One region of the Mesorhizobium sp. M2A.F.Ca.ET.043.05.1.1 genome, then DNA from elsewhere that is predicted to be linked to it. Evidence: predicted binding sites of a transcription regulator. Region 1 holds the regulator's gene; the other holds the start of a gene.
What was found. The regulator LexA, encoded in region 1, represses DNA repair genes until DNA is damaged. The targets are predictions, from matches to a motif close to TGTTCNNNNTGTGTTCNG.
Positions count from the first base shown of each region.

Region 2: EJ069_RS14985 (sel1 repeat family protein) is a predicted target of LexA. The motif match lies at 3,109-3,126, and genes of this name have one in related genera.

Region 1 is NZ_CP034446.1:1,556,589-1,572,038, forward strand. Features, by position in the region: gene lpxD (UDP-3-O-(3-hydroxymyristoyl)glucosamine N-acyltransferase) at 1-103, shown strand, start outside; gene fabZ (3-hydroxyacyl-ACP dehydratase FabZ) at 96-557, shown strand; gene lpxA (acyl-ACP--UDP-N-acetylglucosamine O-acyltransferase) at 573-1,412, shown strand; gene lpxI (UDP-2,3-diacylglucosamine diphosphatase LpxI) at 1,399-2,316, shown strand; gene lpxB (lipid-A-disaccharide synthase) at 2,306-3,487, shown strand; gene gltA (citrate synthase) at 3,559-4,887, opposite strand; gene gltX (glutamate--tRNA ligase) at 5,069-6,493, opposite strand; gene EJ069_RS07475 (ComEC/Rec2 family competence protein) at 6,595-9,063, shown strand; gene lexA (transcriptional repressor LexA) at 9,057-9,791, opposite strand; gene kynU (kynureninase) at 10,246-11,493, shown strand; gene EJ069_RS07490 (alpha/beta hydrolase) at 11,553-12,383, shown strand; gene glp (gephyrin-like molybdotransferase Glp) at 12,427-13,632, opposite strand; gene moaC (cyclic pyranopterin monophosphate synthase MoaC) at 13,632-14,111, opposite strand; gene trpC (indole-3-glycerol phosphate synthase TrpC) at 14,114-14,926, opposite strand; gene trpD (anthranilate phosphoribosyltransferase) at 14,931-15,450, opposite strand, start outside.
Region 2 is NZ_CP034446.1:2,998,403-3,013,852, forward strand. Features, by position in the region: gene EJ069_RS14975 (acetyl/propionyl/methylcrotonyl-CoA carboxylase subunit alpha) at 1-1,091, shown strand, start outside; gene EJ069_RS14980 (ABC transporter substrate-binding protein) at 1,144-2,265, opposite strand; gene EJ069_RS14985 (sel1 repeat family protein) at 2,707-2,973, opposite strand; gene EJ069_RS14990 (DUF2147 domain-containing protein) at 3,412-3,753, shown strand; gene EJ069_RS33765 (hypothetical protein) at 3,950-4,084, shown strand; gene EJ069_RS14995 (hypothetical protein) at 4,151-4,354, shown strand; gene EJ069_RS15000 (AMP nucleosidase) at 4,627-6,087, shown strand; gene EJ069_RS15005 (endonuclease/exonuclease/phosphatase family protein) at 6,211-7,221, shown strand; gene EJ069_RS15010 (DUF922 domain-containing protein) at 7,252-7,854, opposite strand; gene EJ069_RS15015 (electron transfer flavoprotein-ubiquinone oxidoreductase) at 8,034-9,737, opposite strand; gene EJ069_RS15020 (hypothetical protein) at 9,963-10,601, shown strand; gene EJ069_RS15025 (uracil-DNA glycosylase) at 10,790-11,782, shown strand; gene EJ069_RS15030 (IS5 family transposase) at 11,810-12,790, shown strand; gene EJ069_RS15035 (helix-turn-helix transcriptional regulator) at 13,138-13,956, shown strand; gene EJ069_RS15040 (hypothetical protein) at 13,953-14,411, opposite strand; gene EJ069_RS15045 (DMT family transporter) at 14,473-15,420, opposite strand.

The DNA of each region.
Region 1 (15,450 bases):
CTGGGGAGGCTATCCGGCACAGCCGATGGCGGAAGCCATGCGCGAGATAGCGATGCTGCGCAAGATGGCCAGGACGCGCAAGCAAGGCGACGGAAATGGCTGACATGGTGGCAACGACACTCGAGGCGGTCGATATCATGGGGCTGATGAAGCTCCTGCCGCATCGCTATCCGTTCCTGCTGATCGATCGCATTGTCGATATCGATGGCGATGAATCCGCGGTCGGCATCAAGAACGTGACCATCAACGAGCCGCATTTCCAAGGCCATTTCCCGCAGCAGCCGGTCATGCCCGGCGTGCTGATCATCGAGGCGATGGCGCAGACCGCCGGCGCGATCTGCATTCGCACCCTCAACGCTGAAAAGCCGTCGTTGGTTTATTTCATGACCATCGACAATGCGAAATTCCGCAAGCCGGTGGTTCCGGGAGACCAGCTCAGGATCCACGTCAAGAAGATCAAGAAACGCGGCAATCTGCTGAAATTCGCCTGCGAGGCGATGGTTGATGGGGCGAAAGCCGCCGAGGCCGAGGTTTCAGCCATGATGGTCACCGGCTGACGGTTCGAAATGCTCATGAAAGTCGAGACATCCATCCATCCTTCCTCGGTCGTCGAAGAAGGAGCCCGGCTCGGCAAAGGTGTTCGCATCGGACCCTTCTGCCATATCAGCGCCGATTCAATCATCGGCGACGGCGTCGAGCTGGTCAGCCATGTGTCGGTGATGGGCGCAACAACCATCGGAGCCGGAACAAAGGTCTATCCGATGGCGACGCTCGGCGCGCCGCCGCAGAACACCAAGCACAAGGGTGGGCGCACTACCCTCGTCGTCGGTGAGAACTGCACCATCCGTGAAGGCGTCACGATGCATGTCGGCACCGATTCTAGCCGCGGCGAGACGAGTGTCGGCGACAACGGCAATTTCCTTGCCTATGCCCACATCGCCCATGACTGCGTCGTCGGCAAGAACGCGACCTTCGCCAATGGCGCGACGCTCGGCGGCCATTGCGAGATAGGCGACAACGTCTATATCGGCGGGCTGACCGCCGTTCACCAGTTCGTGCGCATTGGCGACAACGCCTTCATCGGCGGCTGCTCGGCGGTTGTCGGCGATATCATTCCCTATGCGATCGCCGCTGGCAATCGCGCCAAGCTGCGCGGCCTGAACATCATCGGACTCAAGCGCTCCGGCCTGCCGCGCTCGGAAATCTACCTGCTGCGCAAGGTTTATCGGTCGATTTTCGACCGTTCCCGCAGCGTCGCGGAGAATATCGATCTCGCCAGGGCGGAATTCGGCTCCTCGTCTCCTGCCGCCACGAAGATGATCGACTTCATCGCCAGCGGCGGCAAGCGGCACTATGCGGTCCCGCCGCTGAAGGGTGGTGGCGACGATGACAGCGGCGATGACGAGGTCTGAGCGCGCCGCATCAGGGATCCAACTCGCGCCGGGCTCGAAGGTCGGCATCATTGCCGGCGGTGGCAGCCTGCCCGTCGAAGTCGCCGACGGCCTGGTGAAGCATGGTTTTGCGCCTTTCATCATCATCGCCGCCGGTGAGGTCGACCGCGAGGCCGACTTTGCGGCCTACGATCAGGAAAAACTTGCGCTGGAGGAGATCGGGCGGCTGTTTCCCTTGCTGAGGCGCCAGGGCATCACCCACCTCGTCCTTGCCGGCGAGATCAAACGCAGGCCGCGGTTGAGCAAGATAAGGCCGACATTTGGTCTGCTGGCGATAATTCCCTTAGTGGTCAGAGCCTTGCGGCGCGGCGATGATGGCCTGTTGAAGATGTTGACCCGAGCCCTCGAAACGCGAGGCGTCAAGGTCGTCGGCGCGCACGAGGTCGTTCCGGAACTGACGGCGGGCGAAGGCACATTGACGGCGACCGGACCAAACAAGTCCGACTGGCGTGACATCGAGGCCGCTCGCAAGGCGGCCAAGGCCATCGGCGCGCTCGATATCGGCCAGGCGGCGATTGCGATCGGAGGTCGCGCCGTGGCGCTGGAAGGCATCGAGGGCACAGCCGGTCTGCTCGACAGAATGCGGGATTTGCGCGGTCATGGCAGGCTGGCCGGCAAGGCGCGGGGCGTGCTGGTCAAATGCGCTAAGCCGGGTCAGGAATTGCGGGCCGACTTGCCCACCATTGGCCCGCAGACGGTCGAGGCAGCGCATGCGGCAGGCCTTGCCGGCATAGCCGTCGAGGCCGGCCGTTCGCTCATCCTTGAAGGCCCGACCACGCTTGCTCGCGCGAACGCCTTTGGCCTTTTCATCGTCGGCCTGCCCGCGACGGAGCTGGCCAAACGGGGAGCCGCTGATGGCCGCTGACAAGCCGCTCAAGCTCGCGATCGTCGCCGGCGAGGAATCCGGCGATCTGCTCGGCGCCGACATCGTGCGGGCGCTCGAGCGTACGACCGGCCGCAAGGTTCAGCTTGTCGGCATCGGCGGCCGGCACCTGCAGCAATTGGGGCTGACGCCGCTGTTCGACGGCGGAGAGATCGCGCTGATGGGTTTCAGCGCGGTGCTGCGCGACCTGCCGCGGCTGATGCGCCGCATCAGCCAGACGGCGGCGACGATCGCGGCCGAGCGGCCTGATTGCCTCGTCACAATCGACAGTCCCGACTTTTCGCTGCGCGTGGCGAAGAAGGTCCGCGCAATGGCGCCGGCCATCCCGATCGTTCACTATGTCTGCCCGAGCGTATGGGCTTGGCGGCCGGGCAGGGCGGTGGCGATGAAGCCCTATGTAGATCACATTCTCTGCATCCTGCCGTTCGAGGTGAAGGCACTTGCCCGTCTCGGCGGACCACCGGGCACTTATGTCGGTCACCGGCTGACGCGGGATCCTGGCGTGCTTGGCGCCGCCAAGGCGCAGAGCCAGCCGCGCGACCTCTCCGACGACCGTGTCAAGACGTTGCTGGTGCTGCCTGGCTCGCGCCGCGGCGAGGTTCGCCGGCTGATGGAACCGTTCGGCAAGGCGATGTCGGCGCTGCGCCAACGCGGCCATCGCCTGCGCCTGCTGTTGCCGACAGTGCCGCATGTCACCGAGCTGGTGAAGGCTTCGGTCGCCAGTTGGGATGACAAGCCGGAAATCATCACCGAGCCGGAGCGCAAATGGCAGGCCTTCGGCAAGGCCGATGCGGCATTGATCGCGTCTGGAACGGTGTCGCTCGAGTTGGCGCTTGCAGGCGTTCCGATGGTTTCCTGCTACAAGCTGGACCCGATTGCGCGCCAGCTGCTGCAGCATATGGTGACGACTTGGTCGGCCCTGCTGCCCAACCTGATTTCCGACCGCACGCTGGTTCCGGAATTCTACGACCAGTATGTCCGGCCGGAGAACCTTGCCCGGCAACTTGAGGCCCTGTTTGCCGACACCGGCATGCGTGCCTGGCAAAAGGCCGGTTTTGCCGAAATTGCCCGGCGCATGGCGACCGAACGGCCCTCCGGCGAGATCGCCGCGGAAGTGGTGATGGGGTGTATCAAGAGAGCGAATAGGGAGTAGCGAATAGCGAGTGGGGCTATCGGTTTGCCTTCTTTCCCTATTCGCTACTCGCTATCTCGCTATTCGCTCAATTACCTTTTCGCAATCGGCACGTAGTCGCGCTCGGTGGCGCCGGTGTAGAGCTGGCGCGGGCGGCCGATCTTCTGGTGCGGGTCCTCGATCATTTCCTTCCACTGCGCGATCCAGCCGACGGTGCGCGCGACCGCGAACAGAACAGTGAACATGGTTGTGGGGAAGCCGAGCGCCTTCAGCGTGATGCCGGAATAGAAGTCGACGTTCGGGTAGAGCTTCTTTTCGATGAAGTAAGCGTCGGTTAGCGCGATCTTCTCCAGTTCCATCGCGATGTCGAGCAACGGATCGTCCTTGATGCCGAGCTCGCCCAACACCTCGTGCGCGGTCTTCTGCATGATCTTGGCGCGCGGATCGTAGTTCTTGTAGACGCGATGGCCGAAGCCCATCAGCCGGAACGGATCGTTCTTGTCCTTGGCGCGGGCAATGAATTCCGGGATGTGATCGACATGGCCGATCTCGCCCAACATGTTCAGCGCCGCTTCGTTGGCGCCGCCATGCGCCGGACCCCACAGGCAGGCGATGCCGGCGGCGATGCAAGCGAACGGATTGGCGCCGGAAGAGCCGGCGAGGCGAACCGTCGAGGTCGAGGCGTTCTGCTCGTGGTCGGCGTGCAGGATGAAGATGCGCTCCATGGCGCGCGCCAGCACCGGATTGATCTTGTACTCCTCGCACGGCACGGCAAAGCACATGTGCAGGAAATTGGCGGCGAAGCCGAGATCGTTCTTCGGATAAATGAAGGGCTGGCCGATATGGTATTTGTAGGCCATCGCCGCGATGGTCGGCATCTTGGCGATCAGGCGCATCGAGGCGACCATACGCTGGTACGGGTCCGAGATGTCGGTCGAGTCGTGGTAGAAGGCCGACAGCGCGCCGACCACGCCGCACATGACGGCCATCGGGTGCGCGTCGCGGCGGAAGCCAGTGAAGAAGCGCGACATCTGCTCGTGCACCATGGTGTGGCGCGTCACACGATAGTCGAAATCCTCCTTCTGCGCCTTGGTCGGGAGCTCCCCGTAGAGAAGGAGGTAACAGACTTCGAGGAAGTCGCCATGCTCGGCAAGCTGGTCGATCGGATAGCCGCGATGCAAAAGGATGCCGGCGTCGCCGTCGATGAAGGTGATTGCCGACTCGCAGCTTGCGGTGGAGGTGAAGCCGGGGTCGTAGGTGAAGGCGCCGGTGGTGCTGTAGAGCGCGCCGATGTCGATGACGTCAGGCCCGGTCGACCCGCTTCGCACCTTGAATTCATGGGTCTTGCCGGCGAGTTCGAGCCTGGCGGTCGACTCGTGCGCCTTGCTGCCCGGTTCCAGTTTTGTCGCAGCTTCGCTCATTCTCAAACTCCCTTTGTATCCTCATGCCGGCAAGGCAATTCCTGCAAACGACACGTCGAAGTCACCGGAATGCGCGAACTCGCCACCGCATTTTAGGAGGTGCGTGCCAGATTGGGCCAAGGCCTAATGTTGCACTGCGAAACACACCTTTCAATGCCAATCTTCTTGGGCCAGTCCGCTCCTAATCGATTTGATCTCCAATGCGCGCCAGGCTTTCCTGGCGGCCCAGCACGGCCAGCACGTCGAACACGCCAGGCGATGTGCTGCGGCCGGTCAGCGCGGCTCTCAGTGGTTGGGCCACCGCGCCAAGCTTGTATCCGCCAGCCTGCGCGAACTCGCGGATCGAAGCCTCCGCCGAGGCGGCGCTCCACTCGCCCTGGACAGAAGACAACGCGCCATGCGCGCCGCGCAGAATCGCGCGCGCATCCGCGCTGAGCAAGCCCGCTGCCTTCTCATCCAGGGGCAGTGGCCGCTCGGCAAACAGGAAGGCCGCGCCGTCGACCAGCTCCACCAGGGTCTTGGCCCGCTCCTTGAGGCCGGGCATGGCGGCAAGCAGCTGCGCCTTTCGCTTGTCATCGAGCTTTGCGGCGAGCGCCGGGCCGCCTTCGAGATAGGGCAGAGTGGCGACGAAGATATCGAACAGCGCGCGATCGTCCATCTTGCGCATATGCACGCCGTTCAGCGCCTCGAGCTTGGCGAAGTCGAAGCGGGCAGCGCCCTTGTTGACGTCGCCGATGTCGAACCAGGCGATCATGTCCTTGATCGACATCACCTCGTCGTCGCCATGGCTCCAGCCGAGCCGCGCAAGGTAGTTGAGCAAGGCTTCCGGCAAATAGCCCATGGCGCGATAGGCCTCGACGCCCAGCGCGCCGTGCCGCTTCGACAGCTTGGCGCCGTCGGCGCCGTGGATCAGCGGGATATGCGACATCGACGGCACCGCCCAGCCCATGGCGTTGTAGATCACCGTCTGGCGCGCGGCGTTGGTCAGGTGATCGTCGCCGCGGATGATATGGGTGACGCCCATGTCGTGGTCGTCGACGACGACGGCATGCATGTAGGTCGGGTTGCCGTCCGAGCGCAGGATGATGAAGTCGTCAAGATCCTTGTTGGGAAAGCGCACCTCGCCCTGCACGCGGTCATGGACGACCGTCTCGCCCTCGGTCGGCGCCTTGATGCGGATCGCGCCCTTGACGCCTGCCGGCGCCTCGGACGGATCGCGGTCGCGCCACTGTCCGTTGTAACGCGGCGGCAGGCCCTTGGCTCTAGCTGCCTCGCGCATCGCCTCCAGCTCCGCGGGCGTCTCATAGCTGTAATAGGCCTTGCCCAGGCGCACGAGCTCCTCGGCCACCTCGCGATGGCGCGGGGCGCGCTCGAACTGGGAGACGGCGTCGCCATCCCAGGAAAGGCCAAGCCAGGTCAATCCGTCGAGAATGGCGGCCGTGGCGGCTTCGGTTGAGCGCTCGCGATCGGTGTCCTCGATACGCAAAAGCATCGTGCCGCCGGTGTGCCTGGCATAGAGCCAGTTGAACAGCGCCGTGCGCGCCCCGCCAATGTGCAGGTAGCCGGTGGGCGAGGGAGCAAAACGGGTGACGACCTTGTCGGACATGGAACTCTCGAAGAAGCACTGAGACGGCATATTTCGCGCGGGCTTTCGCGCGGTCGGCGTTCATGTACCATAGGCGGTCTGGGGCGCAAGGGGCAGACCCGATGGCTGGACGTGGCCGGGGCACGGAGGAGGGCGGGGAAACGATAGCAGGCGTCAGCGAGCGCCTGATGTTTGCCCATGCCGAGCCCGCTGAAGAAGCGCCGCTTTCGCTTCCAGAACTCCATCCGACCGCCGAGTTACCGCCGCCCGGTGGTCGTGCGCTGCAGCCAGCCTCGCCAACCGCTGTCGGCGGCCGGATCCGCAAACAGTTTGGCCGCGCTTCGCTTCCGGCGCTGCGCCGAAGCGTTGCGGTCGCTGCCAGCACTGAGCTCGACCGCGGCGTCGGCTTTCTGCTGGTGCCGGTGTTCCTGGCCGCCGGCGTCATCTATTACTTCTCGCTGAGCACCGAGCCCGATCTCTACAGGCCGCTTGCCGCCGTGGCTCTGATGGCTGTCTGCGCGGCGGTGTCGCGCTCCTGGCAGAAAGCGCACCTTGTCTTCATGGCATCGCTGTTCTGCGCGCTCGGCTTTCTCGCGGCCAAGGTGGAGACCTGGCGGATGGCGACGCCGATGCTGGGGTCCGAAATCCAGACCCGGCTGACCGGCCGCCTGGTCACCGCCGAAGCGATGGCCAATGGCCGTGTGCGGCTGACCATCGATCTGATATCCACCGAGCACCCGACGTTGCGCTACGCGCCGGACCGCGTTCGGCTGTCGGCGCGCAGGATCCCGCCCGGCATGACCGCCGGATCGATGCTGACCGGCTATGCCAAGCTGCTGCCGCCGACCGGTCCGGTCCGGCCGGACAGCTATGATTTTTCCTTCGACAGCTACTTTAGCGGCATTGGCGGCAGCGGCTTCTTCCTGGGCGACCCAAAGCTGTTAGCTCCGCCTTCGACGGCGACAACGGGGGCACCCTTCGGAGCGCGCATTGCGTCGGCCGTGGAAAACGCGCGCGAAGGGATCGCCGACCACATCCGGAGCAGCATCGGCGGGTCCGAGGGCGAGATCGCGGCGGCGCTGATTGTCGGCGTGCGCGCGGGCATTCCGGAAGCGATCAACGAGTCGATGCGACGGACCGGCATTTATCACATCATCTCGATCTCCGGCCTGCACATGGCACTGGTCGCCGGCACGATCATGTTCCTGCTGCGCGGCGCCTTCGCGCTGTTTCCCGATTTCTCGTCGCGCCAGCCGGTGAAGAAATACGCCGCGGCGATCGCGCTGGCCTCGATCGCCGCTTACCTCGTCATCTCCGGCATCGTGGTGGCGGCCGAGCGAAGCTTCATCATGCTTGCGGTGATGCTTGTCGCCGTGCTCTTCGACCGCGCGGCGTTGACGATGCGCAACCTGGCGATCTCCGCGATTGCCGTCATCCTTGTCTCGCCACATGAAGTGGTCGGCCCGAGCTTCCAGATGTCCTTCGCCGCCACCGCCGCCCTGGTCGGCGCCTATGCCGGCTTTGCCGATTATCGCGCCGGCAAAACGACCGCGCCGCCGGTGAAGCGTTCGTTTCTTGCGTTCCTGTCGCGGAAACTCGCGGTTGGCATGGGCGGCGCGGCCGTAACGTCGCTGATCGCCGGCAGCGCGACATTGCTGTTTGCGATCTGGCATTTTCAGCGCGTGTCGCCGCTCAGCCTGCTCGCCAATCTGGCGGTCATGCCGATCGTCTCGCTGATCGTCATGCCGTTCGCCGTGTTGAGCGCGCTCGCCATGCCGTTCGGCTTCGACGGTCCCTTCCTCTATGTGATGGGCAAGGGCCTGACAGCGATGATCGCCATTTCGGCATGGATTTCCGAGCGCTCGCCCCTCGATGCCGTGGGATTGATCTCGATCCAGTCGGTGCTGCTGGCGACAATCGCGCTCATCATCGCGACCATGGCCACCACCTGGCTGAGGCTCGCCGCTGTGCCCTTCGCGCTCGCCGCGCTGCTGGCGATCCCGCATGTGCGCACCCCGGACGTGCTGATCTCGGAGGACGCGCATCTCGTGGCGATGCCGATCGGCGGCGGCGAGCTTGCCGTCAACCGCGAACGCTCCAACGAGTTCACCACTGACAATTGGAAGCGGGCGCTGAAGGCCGAGGGCATCGTGCCGCCCGAGACATTCGCCAAGGACGCTCTCGATATCGCCGACCCGGTCGACCTGCCGCCCGGCTCGCCCTTCTACTGCACCGGCGACCTCTGCATTGGCCGGCATCCTTCCGGCGCGATCGTCGCGCTCGCCGAAAACCGCGACAGCGCACGGCCCGCCTGCGGCTTTGCCGACCTCATCGTCATCAACGATGCGACGGCCTACAATCCCTGTTGGGATCAGCGCGTGCTTGTCGTCACCAAGCGCCAACTGGCGCGTGACGGCAGTGCCGCCGTCTTCTTCGATCCACAATCGGCAACCGCGCGAGCAGCCATCCAATATGCCGTCGAGCAGCCTTACCGGCCCTGGCACGAGCAGCGGAAGTACGCGCGCGAGGCGAGGGGACTGCCGCCTTACGAAAAGCCTGAGAGGGCCAAGCCCTCGCAGCCGGATCAGTAGCGGCGGATCAGCCCGACGAGCTTGCCCTGCACCTTGACCCGGTCCGGCCCGAAGATGCGGGTTTCGTAGGCCGGGTTGGCGGCCTCCAGCGCGATCGAGGCGCCCTTGCGGCGGAAGCGCTTGAGCGTCGCTTCCTCATCGTCAACCAGTGCCACCACGATCTCGCCCGGACTTGCCGTGCTGGCGTTGCGGATGATGACCGTGTCGCCGTCGAAGATGCCAGCCTCGATCATCGAGTCGCCCTTGACCTCCAGCGCATAGTGCTCGCCGCCCATGATCATGTCTGGCGGGACCGAGATCGAATGCGTCTGGTGCTGGATGGCGTCGATCGGCACACCGGCGGCGATGCGGCCCATCACCGGAATGGACACCGCTGAAGCGGCGTCGTCATCATTGCTGGGTGTCGGCGTACGCGAGGGCGCTGCCGGCTTGACCTGGCGGCTTAGATTGCCCTGGCCGCCCTGGATGACGCTTGGCGAAAATTTCTTCGCGGCATTCAGGCCGGGAGCGATCGAGTCGGGCAGGCGCAAGACCTCCAGCGCACGCGCCCGGTTCGGTAGCCGGCGAATGAAACCGCGTTCTTCTAGCGCCGTGATCAGCCGATGGATGCCGGACTTCGAGGCGAGGTCGAGCGCTTCCTTCATCTCGTCGAAGGATGGCGGGATCCCGCTCTCCTTCAGGCGTTCATGGATGAACATCAGGAGTTCATGTTGTTTGCGCGTCAGCATTGGCGGCCCCCACGGGTTTCGAAACCAGAATCAGAAAAACAAACCCAGAACAAACACTATCTGTTCCAGTTGTGTTCCGCAACCGTTTAAAGTTTAATGAATTTCTTAAGGTGGGCGAAAGAATGTTGCATCGGACGGTGCCCGGCCGCCACCGGTTGGGCTGTGTCATTGATTCCGCTCGATTTTGCAATTCTCCTTATGCTGAATTGAGAGCCGACATCGTCGCGAAGGTGCTGAAGGGATCCAGTCAGCTGACGCAACCATGTGCCGTACCGTGAACGAAACGAACTCAAAATGCCAACCTGGGCTGCGATTCCGATCCTCAGCCTTTGCCGTCTATGGACCAGCTAACATAGGACAGAAGGTTCTTGCCGGGTTGCGGACGGTGATGGGACAACCGCCTTGGTCGCCGGAGGATGTAGCGGCCTGAGTCCGAAATGGAGGCGGTAGCACAATGAGGGGAATTCCCGATCTTGCCCAGGTCGAGGCGATGGATGCGGCGGACCCGCTGCGCCCCTTGCGCGATCGCTTCGTCCTGCCGGAAGGGGTGATATACCTTGATGGCAATTCACTGGGCGCCGCTTCGATCAATGTCTTCAACGAGATCGAGACGGCCGCGAAGCAGGAATGGGCGCAGGACCTCATCCGCGCCTGGAACACCGCCGGCTGGTTCGACATGCCTGTCAAGCTGGGCGACCGGCTCGGGCGTCTGATCGGCGCCGCGCCTGGCCAGACTGTGGTATGCGACACCACCTCGATCAACATCTACAAGGTCTTGCATGTGGCACTCGCAATGCGACCCGACCGCTCGGTGATCGTTGCCGAAGGCGACAGCTTTCCGACCGACCTCTACATGGCGGAGGGGGTGTCCTCGACGCGGCCCGGCACGGTGCTGCGGCTCGAAGGCGTCGATGCGCCGACGATCGAGGAACTGATCGACGACCGTGTCGCGATCATCCTGGTCAACCACGTCAATTACAAGTCCGGCCGGTTGCGCGATATGGCGGCCCTGACCCGCAAGGCCCATGACGCTGGCGCGTTGATCGTCTGGGACCTCTGCCACACGGCCGGCGCCCTGCCGGTGGATCTCGACGGCTCGAATGCCGATTTCGCCATCGGCTGCACCTACAAATATCTCAATGGCGGGCCCGGCGCGCCGGCCTTCATCTATGCCGCCACCCGCCATCATCCCGACATCAGCCAGCCGCTCAGCGGCTGGTGGGGCCATGCCCGGCCCTTCGCGTTCGAGCAGGGTTATGCCGCCGGCTCAGGCATCCGGCGATTCCTGTGCGGAACGCAGCCGGTGCTGTCGATGCGGGCGCTGAAAGGTTCGCTGGATCTCTGGGACGAAGTCGACATGACGGCCGTGCGCGAGAAGAGCGTCGCGATGACGGATCTGTTCATCCGGCTTGTCGAAGCCAGATGCGGCGCTTTCGGTCTCGAGCTGGAAAGCCCGCGCAACGGGGCCGAGCGCGGCAGCCAGGTGTCGTTCGCCCATCCGCATGGTTACCAGGTGATGCGCGCCTTGATCGAGCGTGGCGTGATCGGCGATTTCCGCGCACCGTCGACCGTCCGTTTCGGCTTCACGCCGCTCTATGTCGGCTACCGGGACGTCTGGGACGCCGTCGAGGTGCTGGAAGACATCCTGCGCACGGGCGCCTGGCAGGAGGCGCGCTATGCGATCAAGGAGGCCGTCACCTGACTTCGAATGGCATGCCGAACAAAGACAACTCGAAATCGATCTGATCGCGGGAGGGGCCGGTGCTGGGACACCGCATTGTCGACTGGGATGACGCCTACGCCAACGGCGCGAACATCGCTGGGGGCGACCGCTGGCCGGCGGCCTGGGACGGCCCAGCTCAGGCATTTCGCGAAAAGCTGTTGGCGCAGGGCAGGGCGCGGCTCGACATCGTCTATGGCGAGGCGCCGCGCAGCCGGTTCGATCTCTTCCTTCCGCCTGCCGCATCGAAGGGGCTCGTCGTGTTCATCCATGGCGGCTACTGGATGGAATCGGACAAGACATCCTGGTCGCATCTGGCCGCCGGCGCTGTCGGTCGCGGCTTTGCCGTCGCCATGCCTTCCTATACGCTGTGCCCGCGGACCAGGATCGGCGGCATCGTCAATGAAGTCGCGGCCGCGATCGGCAAGGCGGCGGCCATGGTCGATGGCCCGCTGATGCTGACCGGTCACTCGGCCGGCGGACATCTCGCCAGCCGGATGGTGACGACGACTTCGCCGCTGGGCGCCATGGTGGCGAAACGCATACGCATGGTCGTTTCGATTTCAGGCCTGCACGACCTTCGGCCGTTGATGTTCACGGCTTTGAACGAGACGCTGAACATCGACGAGCGGGAAGCGTTGAGCGAAAGCCCGGCGCTGCTGCGGCCCGTGCAAGGAACCCGCATCACCTGTTGGGTCGGCGGTGGCGAGCGCTCGGAGTTCCTGCGCCAGAGCGCCTTGCTCGCCAACATCTGGACCGGGCTTGGCGCCGCTGCCCAGTCAGTTGTCGAGCCGGGTCGGCATCATTTCAACGTCGTCGATGGTCTCGCAGATCCGGAGCATCCCCTGACCCGAACGCTGGTGGACGAATAACTATCGACGTCGCCGATTATGAACGACCGGCGTTGTCGATCTATCAGCGCAGCATAAGCACGCTGCATTCGGCGCCAACCTCCGCAGCCAGCGCGAAGGGCTCGCGCACGATCAGGCCGTTGGCGTCGGCGAGCATCCTGAGCATCGAGGAGTCCTGGATGCCGAAGGGGGTCGCGACCAGGGTGCCGGCGTCCTCGCGCACCACGGCGCGAACATAGTCCTGCCTGAGATCGTTGGCCGGCATCGCGGCGCCAAGCCTGGCCGTTCGCACGTCCTGCCTGAAATTGCGGCCGCCGAGCCGGGCAAGCAGCGGCTTCAGGAAGAGCTGCGAGCAGACGATGCTTGCCACCGGATTGCCTGGCAGGCCGATGCAGCGGACATTGCCAAGCCGGCCGAACATCAACGGTTTGCCGGGGCGCATGGCGATCTTCCAGAAGTCGAGCCGCATGCCTTCGCCGGTCAGCACGTCATGGATCAGGTCGTGATCGCCGACCGAGGCGCCGCCCAGCGTGACGATGACATCCGCGCCCGCCTGTACCGCTTTCCTGACCAGCGCGGCGATCGCCTCCTTGCGGTCGGCGGCGATGCCGAGATCGAGCGCCCGCGCGCCGACCGACTGGGCGGCGGCGGCAACGCCATAGGCATTGGAGGAAATGATCTGATCTGGGCCGAGCGCGCTGCCCGGCGGCAGCAATTCATCGCCGGTGGCGATGATCGCGACCAGCGGCTGGCGCACGACATTCAAGGCAGGGTGGTTGGCAGAAGCCGCCAGCGAAAGAGCCGCCGCGTCGAGCACGCGACCTTTTTCGAGCAGCATGTCGCCCTCGCCGAAGTCGAGCCCGCGTCGGCGGACATTGCGTCCTTGGGCGGCCGGTTCCGTCACCTCGATCCTGCCGTTGCCGAGGTCGCGGACGTTTTCCTGAATGACGATGGTGTCGGCGCCTTCAGGCAGCGGTGCGCCGGTGAAGATGCGCACGGCCTGGCCTTCGCCGACGGTTCCGGAGAAGCCCCGCCCGGCAGGCGCCATTCCTATGACCTCAAGCTGCGCCGGCGCTGAAGCGACGTCGGCGGAACGCGCGGCATAACCATCCATCGCCGAGGCGTTGAAGGGCGGCTGCGTGCGCAGCGCCACAACCGGTTCCGCCAGGACCCGTCCGGCCGCGTCCGCCAGCGGCACGCTCTCGCCCGGCAAAGATGTTGCGCCGTCGAGCAGGCGCGCGAGCGCTTCGGCGACCGGTACCAGCGCCATCAGGCATCCGCCTTGTAGTCACCGGATTTGCCGCCGGTCTTCTCGACCAGCCGGACACCGGAAATCACCATGCCGCGATCCACCGCCTTGGCCATGTCGTAGATGGTGAGGCAGGCGACCGAGGCGGCGGTCAGCGCTTCCATCTCCACGCCGGTCTTGCCTGTGACGCGGGCGAGCGCTGTGACCTTGAGGCCGGGCAGCGAATGGTCCGGCTCGATCTCGACGGCCACTTTGGTCAGAAGCAGCGGATGGCAAAGCGGGATCAGCTCATGCGTCTTCTTCGCTGCCATGATGCCGGCGATACGGGCGGTGCCCAGCACATCGCCCTTCTTGGCGTCGCCGGCCAGAATCATCTCCAGCGTTTCGGGCCGCATCGAGACAAAGCCCTCGGCGATTGCCGTGCGGGTCGTCTCGGCCTTGTCGCCGACATCGACCATGTTGGCTTCGCCCTTGGCGCCGAGATGGGTGAGGGCGGGCATTCTCAAACGGCCTCGGCCGCTGCCTTGCCTGTCAGCAGAAGCTCGGTCGCCGCCGCCACATCAGCCTGGCGCATCAGGCTCTCGCCGACGAGGAAAGTACCGATCTTGCTCTTTTCCAACCGGCGGCAATCCTGATGCGTGAAGATGCCGCTCTCGCTGACCAGCAGCCAATCCGCCGGCACCATGGCGGCCAGCCGCTCCGAAACGTCGAGGCTGGTCTGGAAGGTTCTGAGATCACGGTTGTTGATGCCGATCAGCCGCGAAGACAAAGTAAGCGCGCGCTGCATTTCCTTCTCATCATGCACCTCGATCAGTGCGTCCATGCCGACCTCGAAGGCGGTCGCTTCGAGCTCGCTGGCCAGCGCGTCGTCGACGCTCGCCATGATGATGAGGATCGCATCGGCGCCCCAGGCGCGTGCCTCGTGGACCTGATAGGGATCGAAGAGAAAATCCTTGCGCAAGGCCGGCAGGCGCACGGCTGCCCGCGCTGCCGTCAGAAATTCCGGAGCGCCCTGGAAAGACGGTGCGTCGGTCAGCACCGAAAGGCACGCGGCGCCACCTTGCTGATAGGCCTTGGCCAACGCCGGCGGATCGAAATCGGCGCGGATCAGGCCCTTGGAAGGACTGGCCTTCTTGATTTCGGCGATCAGCGCGAAGCCTCCGCCCCGGCGCTTGGCTTCGAGCGCCGCGAGGAATCCGCGCGGTGGCTCGGCATCCTTCGCCTTCGCCTTGATTTCGGCGAATGGTACGCGAAGCTTCGCCGCCGCGATCTCTTCGCGCTTATAGGCTTCGATCTTGCGCAGGATGTCCGACAAGGCCTTATCCGTTCGAAATCTCGACGAGCTTGTCCAGCACCGCAAGGGCGCGGCCGCTGTCGATCGCTTGCGCTGCCGCCGCGATGCCGTCGGCAAGCGTCGTCGCCTTGCCGGCCACAACCAGACCGGCGCCGGCGTTCATCAGCACCGTGTCGCGATAGGCGCCCGCGGCGCCACCCAACATATCGCGCAGTTGCCTGGCGTTGTAGGCCGCGTCGCCGCCGCGCAGCTCTTCCTTGGTGTGCCGCTTCAGCCCGACGGCTTCCGGCGTCAGGGTGAAGGTGCGGATCTCGCCGCCGGCAAGCTCCGCAACCTGCGTCTCGCCCGTGGTCGTGATCTCGTCATAGCCGTCGCCATGGACGACCCAGGCGTGCTCGGCGCCCAGCGCCTTCAGCGTCTCTGCCACCGGCATGATCCATTCCGGCAGGAAAACGCCGACCATCTGGCGGCTGACGCCGGCGGGGTTCGACAGCGGTCCGAGCAGATTGAAGATGGTGCGCGTGCCGAGTTCGACGCGGGTCGGC
Region 2 (15,450 bases), 1.4 Mb from region 1:
TCATGGAGATGAACACTCGGCTGCAGGTCGAGCACCCGGTGACCGAAATGGTCACCGGCATCGACCTCGTCGAATGGCAGTTGCGCGTCGCATCCGGCGAAAGGCTGCCGAAGACGCAAGGCGAGATCGCGCTTTCCGGCCACGCCTTCGAGGCGCGCCTCTACGCCGAGGACGCTGCGAAAGGCTTCCTGCCGGCGACCGGCACGCTGCATTATCTGAAATTCCCCGATGCGCCGCCGGAGGGTGCTGCGATGCGCATCGAGACCGGCGTGCGCGCCGGCGACGCGATCTCGCCCTTCTATGACCCGATGATCGCCAAGCTGGTGGTGCACGGCAAGGACAGGAACGCCGCGCTCGGCGCGCTGCGCAAGACGCTGGCGCGGACGGAAGTGGCGGGCTCCACCGTCAACACCGCCTTCCTGGCGGCGCTCGCGGCCGCCGCCGATTTCGCGGCGGGCGATGTCGATACCGGGCTGATCGGCAGGCATCAGGAGGCGCTCACCGCGATCCCCGCGCCGAGTGACGAGACGATCGCCGCCGCGGCGCTGGCCGCGACCGACGCCGGCGCGCCAGGTGCGGCCGCAGATCCGTGGTCGACACTTTCAGGCTATGCGCATTTCCACACGCTCGCGCGCCGCATCCGCCTGCGCCATGGCGAGGAGAACATCCTGGCCAGAGTTTCGGCACGGCCGGACGGCCGTTTCCAGGTGGCGCTGGAAGCGCCGCATGATGCCGCGAACACGCATGATCTGAGGACCATGCCGCACGCCGCCCGCTGGCCCGGCCATGTCACCGTCTTCGAGGGCGCCGTCGGCTACACCTTCGCGGTTCCCGATCCGCTCGCCAAGGCCGACGAGGCGGGAGCCGCCTCAGGCAGCCTGCGCGCGCCGATGCCGGGGCTGGTCAAGCTGGTGCGCGCAGCAGTGGGCGATGCCGTGATCAAGGGCCAGCCGCTTCTGATCCTCGAGGCGATGAAGATGGAGCACATGATCGCCGCCCCGCATGACGGGGTGATCGCCGAGATCGCGGCCGAGGGCGCGCAGGTCAGCGACGGCACTGTGCTGGTGCGGTTCACGGAGGACCAGCGATAAAACGAAAGTGGCCGGGACGAGCCCCGGCCACCTTCACACAAACAGAACCGACTTACTGCTGGATCGGCGCGTATTTGCCGTCGTGCCACTGGTTGATGTCGTAGCTGGCGTTCTTGAGGTCGCCCTTCTCGTCGAAGATGACGTCGCCGACGACGGTGCTGATGGGCTTGCCGTCCTTGAGCGCCTCGGCGACCTTGGCCGGGTCATCGCTGCCGGCGCGCTTGACGCCTTCGGCGACGGCCTGGATCACGGCATAAGAGAACAGCGTGAAGCCTTCGGGCGTGAAGCCGCCGGCCTTTATCTTGGCGACAGCGTCCTTCGCCTGGGGCTTGGCCTGCGGGTCCGACGGGAAGACGAACAGCGTGCCCTCACCGGCTGGACCGGCGACCTGCCAGAATTCCGGCGAGGCGATCGAGTCCGGCATGATCAGCTGGAACTTGACGTTCTGCTCCGCCGCCTGGCGCAGGATCAACCCAGCCTCGGGGTGGTAGCCGCCGAAATAGACGACGTCGGCCTTGAGTTCCTTCAGCTTGGTGACGAGGGCCGAGTAATCCTTCTCGCCGGCGTTGATGCCTTCGTAATCGACTTCCTTGAGGCCGCCCGCATTCATCGTCGCCTTGACGGCGTCGGCAACGCCCTGGCCATAGGCGCTCTTGTCGTGCAGGACGACGACATTCTTGCCGGCATATTTCTTGGCGATCCACGGGCCGATGAAGGCGCCCTGCGCGTCGTCGCGCGTGTAGAGGCGCATGATCGTCGGCCAGCCGGACTTGGCGGCCGCGTCGGTCAGCACCGGGTTCGACGAGGCCGGGCTCATCATCAGCGTGCCGGCTTCGGCATAGACGGCGGAGGCCGGAATGCTCGAGCCCGAGCAGGCATGGCCGTCGACGAACTTGACGCCGTTGGCGACGATGCGGTTGGCAACCGACACCGCCTGCTTCGGATCGCACTGGTCGTCCTCGATGTCGAGCTTGATCTGCGAGCCGTTGACGCCGCCGGCGGCGTTGATGGCGTCGGCGGCAGCCTGCGCACCCTGCTTGAACTGGTCACCGATGGTGGCGAGCTGGCCGGTCATCGGGCCGACCACCGAAATGGTGATGTCGTCGGCAAAGGCAACAGGGGCGCTCATCATCAGGCCAAATGCGGCCGCGCTCAAAATACCCAATCTTTTCATGGTTATAAGAACTCCTCCACTTGTGCGCGGCGGCATGGCCGCGCTTCTTTCACAGAGCCGGGACAATTTCACCCTTCGCCGAGACTGTCGAGAGGACAATGAGACCCGTTTTGGTTCATTCCGGCGAGGATTTCTTGGGCCACGCGCCCGCGTGATCACCTGGCGTAATGCAAAAAGCCGCGCCGACCTTGTTTCGGTCGGTCGCGGCTTTTGCAGTCGAGCTCCCCAGACGCCCCGCGCCTGAAACCCGTTCGCTTCCCTGTTTCTAGTGGACCATGATCTTATCCGAAAACCGCACTCCACTTTTCACTGCGTGGACCTTCGGTTCGGGATCATGGTCGGCGCGGCTTTGCCCTGTTGGCCTGCCGCGTTCTTGGTCTTGTGGGCCGGCCGTCTTTTCGCGGCCTTGTCCAAATCAACCTCTCAGCGCTGCGCGCAGGATCAGTGCATCGTCATCCATTCGCGGGCTTCGCGCAGCGCCATGGCGATCTCCACCTTCGACATGGTGGCAGACAGTTCCGAGCGCAGCTCGGCGGCGCGGACCGAACCCTTGATCGCGGCGATGTTGAACCATTTGTGGGCGGCGACGACATCGGTCTCGCAATCGCGGCCGGTCGCATACATCATGCCCAGTTCGAAAAGAATGTCGGCCTGGGCAGTTGCCCCCATGGCGCCGAAGCCGTCTTCAAGCATTTCAAAGCGTGCCATTTCAATCCCCTGTCTGGCTCCCGAGAGCTGCCTCCTTCTGTCCCTTGATTTCCCTCGGGGCGGGCCGCTCTTTCGATGCTTTCGAGGATGAAGCCTGGCCTTGAATCCGTCGTTAAATGGCTTGCTTAATTTGCGGAAAACAAAGCTAAAACAAGAGGTAAACGCGGGAAACCGTTAAGCATGGGAATCCAGCGTTTGCGGGGTTTTGCGTCAAATTCGATGAAAATTGGCGGGAGCGGAATCAAGACTTCGCTAACCACGGGAACCGAAGCGTTTTTCCAGTGCCGTTCATTTTCGGCCATGCGCGAGGCGAAAAACGCTACAACCTTCCGTAGCGGCATCGCTTTTGTTTTGGCGGGAGCTGGACTAGCTTTACCTTTGCGTAAGGGACTGGAAGGTGGGCCGGAGTCCCCGCATGCCCATTGGGAGGAGCACAAGATGTTTCGAAAGACGAGCCTGGCCCTGGCGGCCACCTTGATCATGGCGGGCGCCGCGTGGGCCGACCCGATCGAAGGCAATTGGAAGACGCAGGCCGGCTCAACGGCGGCAATCGCCGGCAGCGATGCGTTCTCCATCACACTGAAATCAGGCAAGTACTCCGGCAAGACGATCGGCTCCTTCAAGGCGGCCGGCGACAACAAATACACCGGCACCATCACCGACCCGGAAACCGACAAGACCTATTCCGGCAAGGCGACGCTGTCGGGCACATCGCTCAAGATGAGCGGCTGCGTGCTCGGCGGCCTGATCTGCAAGAGCCAGACCTGGCACAAGCTGTAACTGACCTTCCGAGATCATCCGAAACGGGGCCCCGAGCGGCCCCGTTTTCGTTTGCGGCGGCGGCGCTCCGCCGAACGGTCTTGTCGCCGGCGGCGGCTTGAGACCTCGTCAATCATTTTGAACCGCAGATGAATACCGGTCTCAGAACCGGTTCAGAGGCATTGCGGCATTCTCTCCCGCATTGAAGGAGAGAGAAATGCTTGCCCGTCGCTTCACCGTCGTCTGCCTGCTGATGAGCCTGTTCGGCATGCTCTTCGCCATCCTGGTGGCCGAAGGCGGCCACTCTGCCCGCTTGTGGGAACGGCCCGTGGCTGGGTTCTCGGCTCCGTGAACCAAGTGACGCGCTGAAACGACAAAGTTGAAAATCGACCACGTTGAAAATCGGGACACCACCAAAATGAACCGCATCGCCGCCACCACAACGAAGATCCTGAGGCTGCTGCCGCGGGCGACGCTCATCCTGATGCTGCTCGCCGCCCCGGTGCTGGCTGTGCCGATTATGCGCGCCGACACCGGCCACAGGATCGAGGCGCCGGCGAACAAGAACAGGAGCGTCGGCTTTGTGCTGCTGGTCAGCCTGCAGCGCGGGCAAGCTTTATAGAGTGTCGAACGGCGCGACTGGCTCGTAGCCAGCGCGCCTTAAAGCGCGTCGCGCTGAACCGGGTTCAGGCGAGGCGCTTTAAGTCTTTGTTTTGCTGCATGTCGTTGTCCCAGAACCGCGCACACTTCTGGGCGACATGCATTAAACACATCCGAAGAAAATCGACGCTATCGGCTCTCGCGGTCCCACATCCCCCTCCCAAGCGCCATCCTGAATCTCTATATTGAGACATGGAAAAGCGAATCTACCCCCAAGCCATCGAATCGGTCGTCATGCCGGAGCCTTTCGGCGCGCAGAGCTTCCATGACGCCAAAAAGGCCGTCGCGGCGCTGCAGGCGCTCTACGACCGCAACACCAAATTCCTGCGCGATTCCTTCGCCGCTCTTGCCGCCGGCGCCGACGAGAGCAAGCGCTACCGGGCCTTCTATCCGCAGATCGGCGTCACCACGACTTCGTTCAGCCAGGTCGACTCGCGCCAGGCCTATGGGCATATGCCGACGCCCGGGCATTTCGCCACCACCATCACCCAGCCGCAGCTGTTCGAGAACTACCTCATCGAGCAGCTTCGCCTCATCATGCGCAACCACGGCGTGACGGTGACGGTGTCGGAATCGACGACGCCCATTCCGCTGCATTTCGCCTTCCTGGAAGGCAGCTATGTCGACGGCGCGGCCGCCGAGCGCATCAAGCGGCCGATCCGCGACCTGTTCGACGTGCCGGATCTCGACGGCACCGACGACCAGATCGCCAACGGCACCTTCGAGGTGGCGTTCGGCGAGCCGAGGCCGCTCGCGCCGTTCACCGCGCAACGTATCGACTATTCGCTGCACCGCATGACGCATTACACGGCGACCAGCCCGCAGCACTTCCAGAACTTCGTGCTGTTCACCAACTACCAGTTCTACATCGACGAGTTCGTGGCGCGGGCCCGCGAATTGATGGAGAGTGGTGGAGGCGGCTACAGTGAATTTGTCGAGCCGGGCAATGTCGTGACCAAGGCGGGAACCGGCGCGCCAAGCGAAGGCACGCCGCCGCAGCGCCTGCCGCAAATGCCGGCCTATCACCTGAAGAAGCCCGGCCATGGCGGCATCACCATGGTCAATATCGGCGTCGGCCCCTCCAACGCGAAGACGATCACCGACCATATCGCGGTGCTTCGGCCACATGCCTGGGTCATGCTCGGCCATTGCGCGGGCCTGCGCAACACGCAGGCGCTTGGCGACTATGTGCTGGCGCATGCCTATGTGCGCGAGGACCACGTACTGGACGACGATTTGCCGGTCTGGGTCCCGATCCCGCCGCTGGCCGAGATCCAGGTGGCGCTGCAGGAAGCCGTGGCCGAAGTCACTGGACTTTCCGGCTACGACCTCAAGCGCATCATGCGCACCGGCACCGTCGCCACCATCGACAACCGCAACTGGGAACTGCGCGACCAGCGCGGACCGGTGCAGCGCCTGTCGCAGTCCCGCGCCATCGCGCTCGACATGGAATCGGCGACGATCGCCGCCAACGGCTTCCGCTTCCGCGTGCCCTACGGCACGCTGCTATGCGTTTCCGACAAGCCGCTGCATGGCGAGCTGAAGCTGCCCGGCATGGCGACCGAGTTCTACAAGCGTCAGGTGGCCCAGCATCTCACCATCGGCATCAAGGCGATGGAGAAGCTTGCCGAAATGCCGATGGAGCGGCTGCATTCGCGCAAGCTCAGAAGTTTCTCGGAGACGGCGTTCCAGTAGGCGCATGCCAGCCAGCTGTCGGCGGGGCAATCCGTCGTCTTGCTTGAGCCGCAATTTGGCCGATAAGCGATCAGAACGGATTGCCGGGGCAATAAGATGACTACGGGCGGTGCGCGCTTGAGCATGATGGCTCAGCTGACATTCCTGGCGATGACGGCATTTTCGGCCGCGCTGCTGGCCGGGTTCTTCGGCGCGCTGCATCCGGCCTTCGATTCCTTCTCGCATTTCCGCATGCATCTGAGCGTGCTGACGGCGCTGCTCGCGCTGCCGCTGCTTGCCGGTTCCTACCGGCTGCAGGCGGTCGCGGCGCTGGTCTTCGCCATTGTCTGCCTCGCCACGACCACGAGCGCGCTGCCTAGGTTGTCGACGCAGCAGGCGGTCGCGAAGCCGGCCGACCGGATCGTCTACAGCCTGCTGCAGATGAACCTGCGCTTCAACAATCCGACGCCGAAGAAGGTGCTGTCGCTGATCGGCCGGACCAATCCGGACGTCATCACGCTCGACGAAGTGTCCGGCATGTGGGCGAAGGAGCTCGGCTATATTGCCGGCGCCTATCCCTATCGCATCCTGTGCGACTACCCCAATGGCATATTCGGCGTGGCTCTCTTGTCACGCCGTCCGTTCGCCGCCGGCACCGCGCCGCGTTGCGAGCCGCGCGGGGCGATGGCGACCGCAACGATCGACTTCAACGGCGTTCCGGTCGACGTCGCCGCGATCCATCTCAGCTGGCCATGGCCGATGGAGCAGTCCTGGCAGATCGGCGAGCTGGCGGAACCGCTGGCAGCGCTCGGCGAAACCGCCATCATGGCCGGCGACTGCAATGCCGTGCCGTGGAGCGCGGCGGTGCGGCGGGTGGCGCGGCTCAGCGGCATGACGCTGATGCCCTCGGCCGGCCCGACCTGGATCCACCGCACCCTGCCCGACGTCCTGCGCCGCTATGCCGGCCTGCCGATCGACCAGGTGTTCAGCAAGGGCGGAGTGAGGATCCTGTCGTCGGCCCGGCTGGAGGATACAGGCTCAGACCATCTGCCGGTTCTGGTCGAATTCACGCTGCCGCCCGCAAGCAATGCGCCCGAGGACCAGCACAAGTCGGCGCTGGCGGCAAACGACGCGCCGGACAGACCGCGGGGCTGACGCTTCGTTTCTTAAGCGAACAGGCTGAGTTCAGTTCTTCCCCACAAGCGCATTGACCAGCCGGTCGACATGGCCGCCGTCGCGGTGCTCGCGCGCGTCAAAGGCGTTCTGTCTCGCTTCATATTGCGCGTAGACGGCGTCGATCCGGCGCCTGGCCTCGCGATGGGTGGCGGTGCAGAACCAATTGTCGGCCAGCTTCAGGCCGGCAATGGACTTATCGGTGGCCCGCATCATGGCCTCGGCGATGCGGCCGTGGTGACGCTCGTGGGCGTGGACGCCGGCGAGGAAGCGCTGCCAGCGCCGCTCGAGCTCGGGTTTCGGCAGCGAAGCCAGGCGCGGAAAAGTGTAGGTGAGCTCCATCGTTCCGTCGGCGCCCCGCAACCTGCAGACCCCGTCGGTGCGGTCCACATCGAGCTTCCAGTTCACCACATAGCCGGTATCGGCGATGGCGCGGGTCATGAAGCCGTGCTTGGGACCTTTGCGGTTCATCGCTTCAACCAGGGCGGCGCCCGTCGCGCCGGCGATGTCATAGTTGCGCGTCGTGACCAGCACCTTGGTGCCGGCCAGGGCCTGCGGGGCGCCGCCGCACAGGCCGCCGAGCATGACGAGGCATGTCAGAACCGCCAGGCGCATTGCCCTTGCTCCCTATCCGCAGAAAAGGAACTATAAGCCGCTTGCAATTTCAAGCGTAAGGAACCCGCCGACTGGACCGCAAACGGTTGCCGGTCGATGAAGCGGCTCACATGCCCTGGTAGACCGGGCCTTCGCCGGCTTTGTTGGAGCGGCGGTCGAGACGGCCCGGTCGGAGCGGCTCACATGCCCTGGTAGACCGGGCCTTCGCCGCCTTGCGGGGGCACCCAGTTGATGTTCTGGTTCGGGTCCTTGATGTCGCAGGTCTTGCAGTGCACGCAGTTCTGCGCGTTGATGACGAAGCGCACGTCCTTGGCCGACGGATCGGCGGCGGCGTTGCCGTCCTTGTCCACCCATTCATAGACGCCGGCCGGGCAGTAGCGGGTCGAGGGACCGGCGAAGACGTCGTGCTCGGAACGCTGCTGCAGCGCCATGTCGCCGACGATCAGGTGCACCGGCTCGTTTTCCTCATGGTTGGTGTTCGATAGGAACACCGAGGAGAGCCGGTCGAAGGTCAAGACGCCGTCCGGCTTCGGATAGGCGATCTTCTGATGCTTGGAGGCCGGCTCGAGCGTCGCATAGTCGGCCTTGCCGTGTTTTAGCGTGCCGAAGGGCGAGAAGCCGAACAGCGTGTTCAGCCACATATCGAGGCCGCCCATGCCGACGCCGACGATGGTGCCGAAGCGCGACCAGAGCGGCTTGACGTTGCGCACCTTCTTCAGATCCTTGCCGATGTCGCTGCCGCGCCAGGCCTCCTCATAGGACGCAAGCTCGTCATTGGCGCGGCCGCCGGCGATGGCGTCGGCGACATGCTCGGCCGCCAGCATGCCGGACAGCACCGCATTGTGCGAACCCTTGATGCGCGGCACGTTGACGAAACCAGCCGCACAACCCATCAGCACGCCGCCCGGGAAGGACAGCTTCGGCACGGACTGCCAGCCGCCCTCGGTGATGGCGCGCGCGCCATAGCCGATGCGCTTGGCGCCTTCGAAGGTGCCGGCGATCGCCGGATGCGTCTTGAAGCGCTGGAACTCCTCGAAGGGCGAGAGATAGGGGTTCTTGTAGTTCAGGTGGACGACGAAGCCGACCGCCACCTGGTTGTCCTCGAGATGGTAGAGGAAGGAACCGCCGCCGGTCTTCATGTCGAGCGGCCAGCCGAAGGAATGCTGCACCAGACCCGGTTTGTGGTTCTCGGGCTTGACCTGCCAAAGCTCCTTGAGGCCGATGCCGAACTTGCTTGGATCGCGGCCGTCGGCAAGCTGGTACTTCGCGATCAATTGCTTGGCCAAGGACCCCCGCGCGCCCTCGCCGATCAGCACATATTTGCCCATCAGCGCCATGCCCGGCGCGTAAGCCGGGCCATGCGTGCCATCCTTCTCGATGCCCATGTCGCCAGTGATGACGCCGGTGACGGCGCCGGCCTCGTTAAAGACGAGGCTGGCCGCGGCGAAGCCCGGATAGATCTCCACGCCCAGCGCCTCGGCCTTGGTCGCCAGCCAGCGGCAGACATTGCCGAGCGAGACGATGTAATTGCCGTGATTGTTCATCAGCGGCGGCATCAGGAAATTGGGCAGACGGAAGGAGCCGGCCGGGCCGAGCACCAGGAAATGGTCCGCCGTTACCGGCGTCTTGAAGGGATGATCGCCTTCCTCGCGCCAGCCGGGCAGCAGCCGGTCGATGCCGATCGGATCGACGACCGCGCCGGACAGGATGTGCGCGCCGACCTCGCCGCCCTTCTCCAGCACGACGACGGAGAGTTCCGGGTTGAGCTGCTTCAGGCGGATCGCCGCGGCAAGGCCGGCGGGACCGGCGCCGACGATCACCACGTCGAATTCCATGCTTTCGCGTTCGATATCGCTCATCGACCCCTCTATAGCTTGCCGCATTCTCGCATTGTGCTGGCTCACGCGCTGCATAGCGCATCAATTCGCGACGCGAAACCGGCGCTGACGTGACAACGCCGATTTCGACAAAAAGTCGCGGTTTCCTACGAAAAGGCAGCAGCACAGGCCATGGCCAAGCATAGGCCAGACCTGGCATGTTGGCAGGCCAGGCGGCGCCTGCATGTTTTTAATTGTTCGGCGGCTTGGTTATCGGCAATACTTCGCGCCATGCGCAGTCCAGAGCCCTCCGGCTTTCCATCGAAGCGCTTACTCTTCACGCCAGGCCTGGCCTGGCGGGCGGTTCTTCCGCTCCTCTTTTTGAGCCTGCCAGCTGAAGGCGATCCGGTGAAGGTCTGGACCACCGGCGCCTATTCCTTCTCCGACGAGCTGGGCGGCTTTCGTATTACCGGCGTGTCCGGCATCGGCACCAAGGAAGATCCGCTGGTCATTAAGGAGGAACTGAATACGGCGACGCCGGTGACCCTGACCATCCGCGCGACCAAGCCGATCGAGCCCTTCGGCAAGGCCGGCGAGGTCGCCAACGGCGTGATGTATATGCGCATCGACGTGCTCAACAACAGCGCGCTCCCCTGGGTGGAGTTCCAGTTCGAGCTGCAGGAAATCCTCGACCAGCCGAGCGTGTTCGGCGATGGCCTGTCCTTCGACCAGCGCAACAAGACGCCCGACAACATCATCTCCAGCAATTTCGCCGATTTCGAGCGTAAGTTCGAACCCTATGACCAGCTGCTGTTCAAAAACGGCAAGGTCGATCCGCTGAAGTCAGCAACTTTCGATTTCCTGATCACCGACTACACGCCGCGCTGGACGTTCTACATCGTGCAGGATCCTAGGATTCCGACCGGATAATCTCCCCCCTCGAGGGGGAGATGTCGCCAAAGGCGACAGAGGGGGTCGCCGCGCGTGAAGCGCCGGCGTCCAATGCGTCGAGCCCAGTCGAACCGACCCCCTCTGGCCTGCCGGCCATCTCCCCCTCAAGTGGGGAGATTGCAGTCGCCGAGGTTGCAAATTCGAACCGCGCGGACAATGGTGGCGCCATGACTGCCGCCTCCCCCAGAACACCAGCCGAGATCGCCGAACTGCTCGCCTTCTATGCCAGCGCCGGCGTCGACGACGCGCTCGAAGACACGCCGATCAACCGGTTCGCCGAAGCGGCGGCAGCGCCAGTTGGACGCGGGCCGGCCGAACGCAGGCCTGCCGAGCGCGCGCCGACCGCGCCACGCCGCGAAGCCGTGCCCGAGAGCCGAACGGTACCCGAGCAGGCTCCCGAACGCGTTGAGAACCCGCCAGCGCCTTTCTCCGGCCTCGATGCCAGCAATATTCCGGACGCGCCAGCCCGGCCGCCCGCAGCCGCGGCCGTTCCCGACGAGGGGCAGGTCCTGCTCGCGCGGCAGCTTGCCGCCCGCGCGACGACGCTCGATGAACTGCGCCAGTACATGGCCGGCTTCGACGGCTGCAATCTCAAATTCACCGCCAAGAACCTGGTCTTCGCCGACGGCAATCCGAACGCCGACCTGATGCTGGTCGGCGAGGCGCCGGGCCGCGACGAGGATTTGGAGGGCCTGCCCTTCGTCGGCCGATCCGGCCGGCTGCTCGACCGCATGCTGGCCGCGATTGGCCTTGACCGTGGTTCCGCCTATATCGCCAACGTCATTCCCTGGCGGCCGCCGGGCAATCGTACGCCGACGCCGCATGAGACCGAAATCTGCAGGCCCTTCATCGAAAGGCAGATCGAGCTGGTCAATCCGAAAGTGCTGGTCAATCTCGGCGGGCCATCGGCCAAGACGCTGCTCAACACGGCCGAAGGCATCCTGCGCCTGCGCGGCAACTGGCGGGTGCACACGACCGCATCGGGCATAGCCATTCCGGCGATGCCGACGCTGCACCCGGCCTACCTCTTGCGGACGCCGGCTCACAAGAAGCTGGCCTGGCGGGATTTTCTCGAGGTTAAGGCGAAGTTGCGGGCGCTGGCGGCTTCCCCTTCTCCCATTGTGAGGGCTTTGCACGGAACTGAGTTGGTGATTCCGTAGGTCCGGCATGAAGGGGAGATGATTCGGATGGTCGATCGCGTGCTTGGACAACTGAGCCTTGCGGATGGGCTGGTGTGGTCGGACGTGACGGAGCTTGACCAGATCGCGCGAGTGATCGACTGGGTGCCGATCAAGGCGCTTCTTGGTCAGCGCAGCGGACCAGGACGGGGCAACATTAGCTATCCGGCCGAGGCCTTGCTGCGCTGTCTGCTGCTTGGCGTGTGGAACAATCTCAGCGATCCTTCGCTGGAGGCACAACTGCGCGACCGGCTGTCGTTCCGCCGCTTTGCCGGTTTCAGCCTGTCGGACCCCACGCCGGACCATTCGACGTTGTGGCGTTTCCGCGAGGAGCTGAAGTGCGATGGGCTGATCGACCGGGTGTTTTATGAGATCACGCGGCAGCTTGAGCAGAAGGGGCTGATCGTCAAGCGCGGCACGTTGATCGATGCCTCCTTCATGCAGGCCGCCGCGCGCCCGCCGGCGAAGCCGAAGAAGGGTGAGGAGGCGACGGCGCGGCCATCGGCCGATGGCGAGGCACGTTGGGGACGCAAGGGCAACAAGACCGTGTTCGGCTATAAGGTGCACAACGGCGTCGACGATGCTCATACGCTGATCCGGCGCATGGACTTTACGGATGCATCGGTCACCGATACCGAGCCGGCCGACGGCCTGATCATCGGGGACGAGAAGGCGGCCTATGGCGACCAAGCCTACTACACCCATGCCCGCCATGCCCGGCTGAAGCAGGCCGGCATCAAGGACCGGCTGATGCACAGAGCCAACAAGCACCATCCGCTGACACCGCGTCAGAAGCAGCGCAACCGGCTCATCTCGAAGGTGCGGGCGGCAGTGGAGCGGCCGTTTGCAGTGTTCAAACAGCGCTACGGCATGCGGCGACTGCGCTTCTTCAACCTTGCGACCAACCGGACGCAGTGCATGCTTGCCGGCTGCGGCTACAATCTGCAAAGAGCGGCCGCAGTCCTCTTCCCAAAGAGGAAGCCGGCATGAGGCGCAGTCCGCCCAAAATCCACTGCCAAGGCGGCCTGAGGCCTCAAGAGCGAGGCAAAACAACCCGCCAAAGCGGCCAGAGCGCCTTTCAAAAAACGCCCATCTGCCTCGTGCGCTAAATATCGGCTCCCATGCAAAACCCTCCTTGTGGGAGAAGGTGGATCGGCGCGCCAGCGCCGAGACGGATGAGGGGTGTTCCAGGGAATGCCAGCGTCTCACTCCGCTGGAACACCCCTCATCCGTCGCGGCGCTTCGCGCCGATCCACCTTCTCCCACAAGGGGAGAAGGGGGAGCTATAACCTCCCAGGTAATTGAATTGCGCCGCCCGCCGCCCTACTCATCCGTCCATGACCACATCCGACATCTCCGCAGGCAGCCTCATCCGCGAGTGGCGCACCCGACGGCGCATGAGCCAGCTCGATCTCGCGATGGAAGCCGATATATCGCAGCGGCATCTCTCCTTCGTCGAGAGCGGCCGCGCCCAGCCGTCGCGCGAGATGGTGCTGCATCTGGCCGAGCAACTGTCGATCCCGCTGCGTCAACGCAACCAGCTGCTGCTCGCGGCGGGTTTCGCGCCGAGCTTCAGCGAGAGGCCACTCACCGACGCAACGCTGGCGCCGGCGATGGCCGCGGTCGAGACCGTGCTCAAGGGCCACGAGCCCTTTCCTGCGCTGGCGGTGGACCGGCACTGGAACCTGGTTTCGGCAAACACCGCGATCGCCCCGTTCCTCGCCGATATTTCCGAACAGTCGCTGCTTGCGCCGCCGGTCAATGTGCTGAGGCTCAGCCTCCATCCAGGCGGCGTGGCGCCGCGCATCGTTAATCTGGCGGAGTGGCGCGCGCATCTGCTCGAACGGCTGAAGCACCAGAACGACGCCACAGGCGATCCTGTGCTGATCGAGCTGGAGCGCGAGCTCCGCGCCTATCCGTCCGGCCTGAAGAGCAGCCGGCCGGCTCCGGTCGAGCCAAGCGGCATCGTGCATCCGCTCAGGCTCGCGCATGGCGATCAGGTGCTCTCCTTCATCAGCACCATCACCGTGTTCGGCACGCCGCTCGATGTCACCCTGTCGGAACTGGCGATCGAATCCTTCTTCCCGGCTGATGAGCAGACACGCGCGGTGCTGGTGCGGCTGGCGAAAGAGCGGGCCAAAGCGACGAGCAGCTAAGCTTCGGCCGATCCGGCATCCTGCGACTTGCAAATCTCGGCAACCCACAGGTCTGCCGGATAGGTCCGCAAAAGATGATGGGTATTCTCCTGATCGGTGTACCCAAGCAGCTTTCCCTGCAGCCATTCGAATTGCGGGCACCAACCCCTGTGGTGGAGGAAATCGATAAGCAGCCAATATGCTTCGACCCGCCATTCCTCGCCCTTGAGCGTGTAGAACCAGTAGTCGATGTCCACCGCAGTACCGCTTGGCAGGGAGATCGTTCTGGTCCTCACATGCTCTGAAAGAGTCCCGGCGGCGACGTGTGGCGCGAAGTCCTGATTGGCCAGTGCGTCGGATTTTTCAAAGCCATCCACTTTCTCGTGAGCAAACACAGCCATCGGTTTGGCTCGGGCAAGCATCATCTCCAGTTCGCGGTTGGTGTGAAGGACGTAAGGGCGCTCTTTGTCATTCATTTTCAATTCCCCATGGACTGAGAAACATCCGTGACCTTTGTCGAGATGCCGGCGATCTCGATCACCCCTGCGGCGGCGCGGCCGTCCTGGTGCGCGTGCGCTCCAGGCCGAGCTGCCGCTCGCGCCAGATGATGAAGATGCCGGCGGCGACCACGATGACGCCGCCGATCAGCGTGTTGAGCGAGGTCACGTCGCCGAAGACGAGATAGCCGACGACGACGCCTAGGATCATCGAGGTGTATTCGAACGGCGCCACGACCGAGGCCTCGGCGTGGCGGTAGGCCGCCGTCATCAGGATCTGGCCGAGGCCGCCACAGAAGCCGGCGAAAACAAGCAGCGCCGCCTGCAGCGGCGTCAGCGCCTGCCAGCCGAATGGCAGCGTGAGGAGCGACAGCACCGAAGCCGTCGAGGAGAACCATAGAACGATGGTCGCTGTCTTCTCCGTCTGGACGAGATTGCGCACCAGGAGCATGGCGACGGCCGAAATCGCGGCGGCGATCAGCGCGGCCATGACGCCAAGCACCTCCTGGTCGTCGAGACCCTGATCGGAATTGAGCAACGTCAGTTCGGGCCAGGAGATGACCAGCACGCCGGCAAGACCGACGACGACCGCGCTCCAGCGATAGACGCGGATCGTCTCGCCGAGAAAGATCGAGGAAAACACAACGACCAGCAGCGGCTGGGCATAGTTCAGCGTGATCGCCTCAGGCAGCGGCAGCCTGGTCAGCGCGAAGAAGCCGAGCCCCATGGCGCCGACGCCGACAAGGCCGCGCGCGATGTGGTTGAACGGCCGCCTGGTCGTGAAGGCGGTGGCGAGCTCGCCCTTGAAGGCCAGGAAGGCGATGATCGGGAAGATGGCGAAGAAGGAACGGAAGAAGACGATCTGCCCGGCAGGCACGTCGCCGGCCGCCTTGATGCAGGTCTGCATGCCGACGAAGACCGTCACCGAGACGATCTTCAGTGTGATGCCGCGCAGCGTGCTGTGGCCGACGGCATGATCGACGGTCATCTTGCCTCGTCAGGATGGTCGGAAAACGAA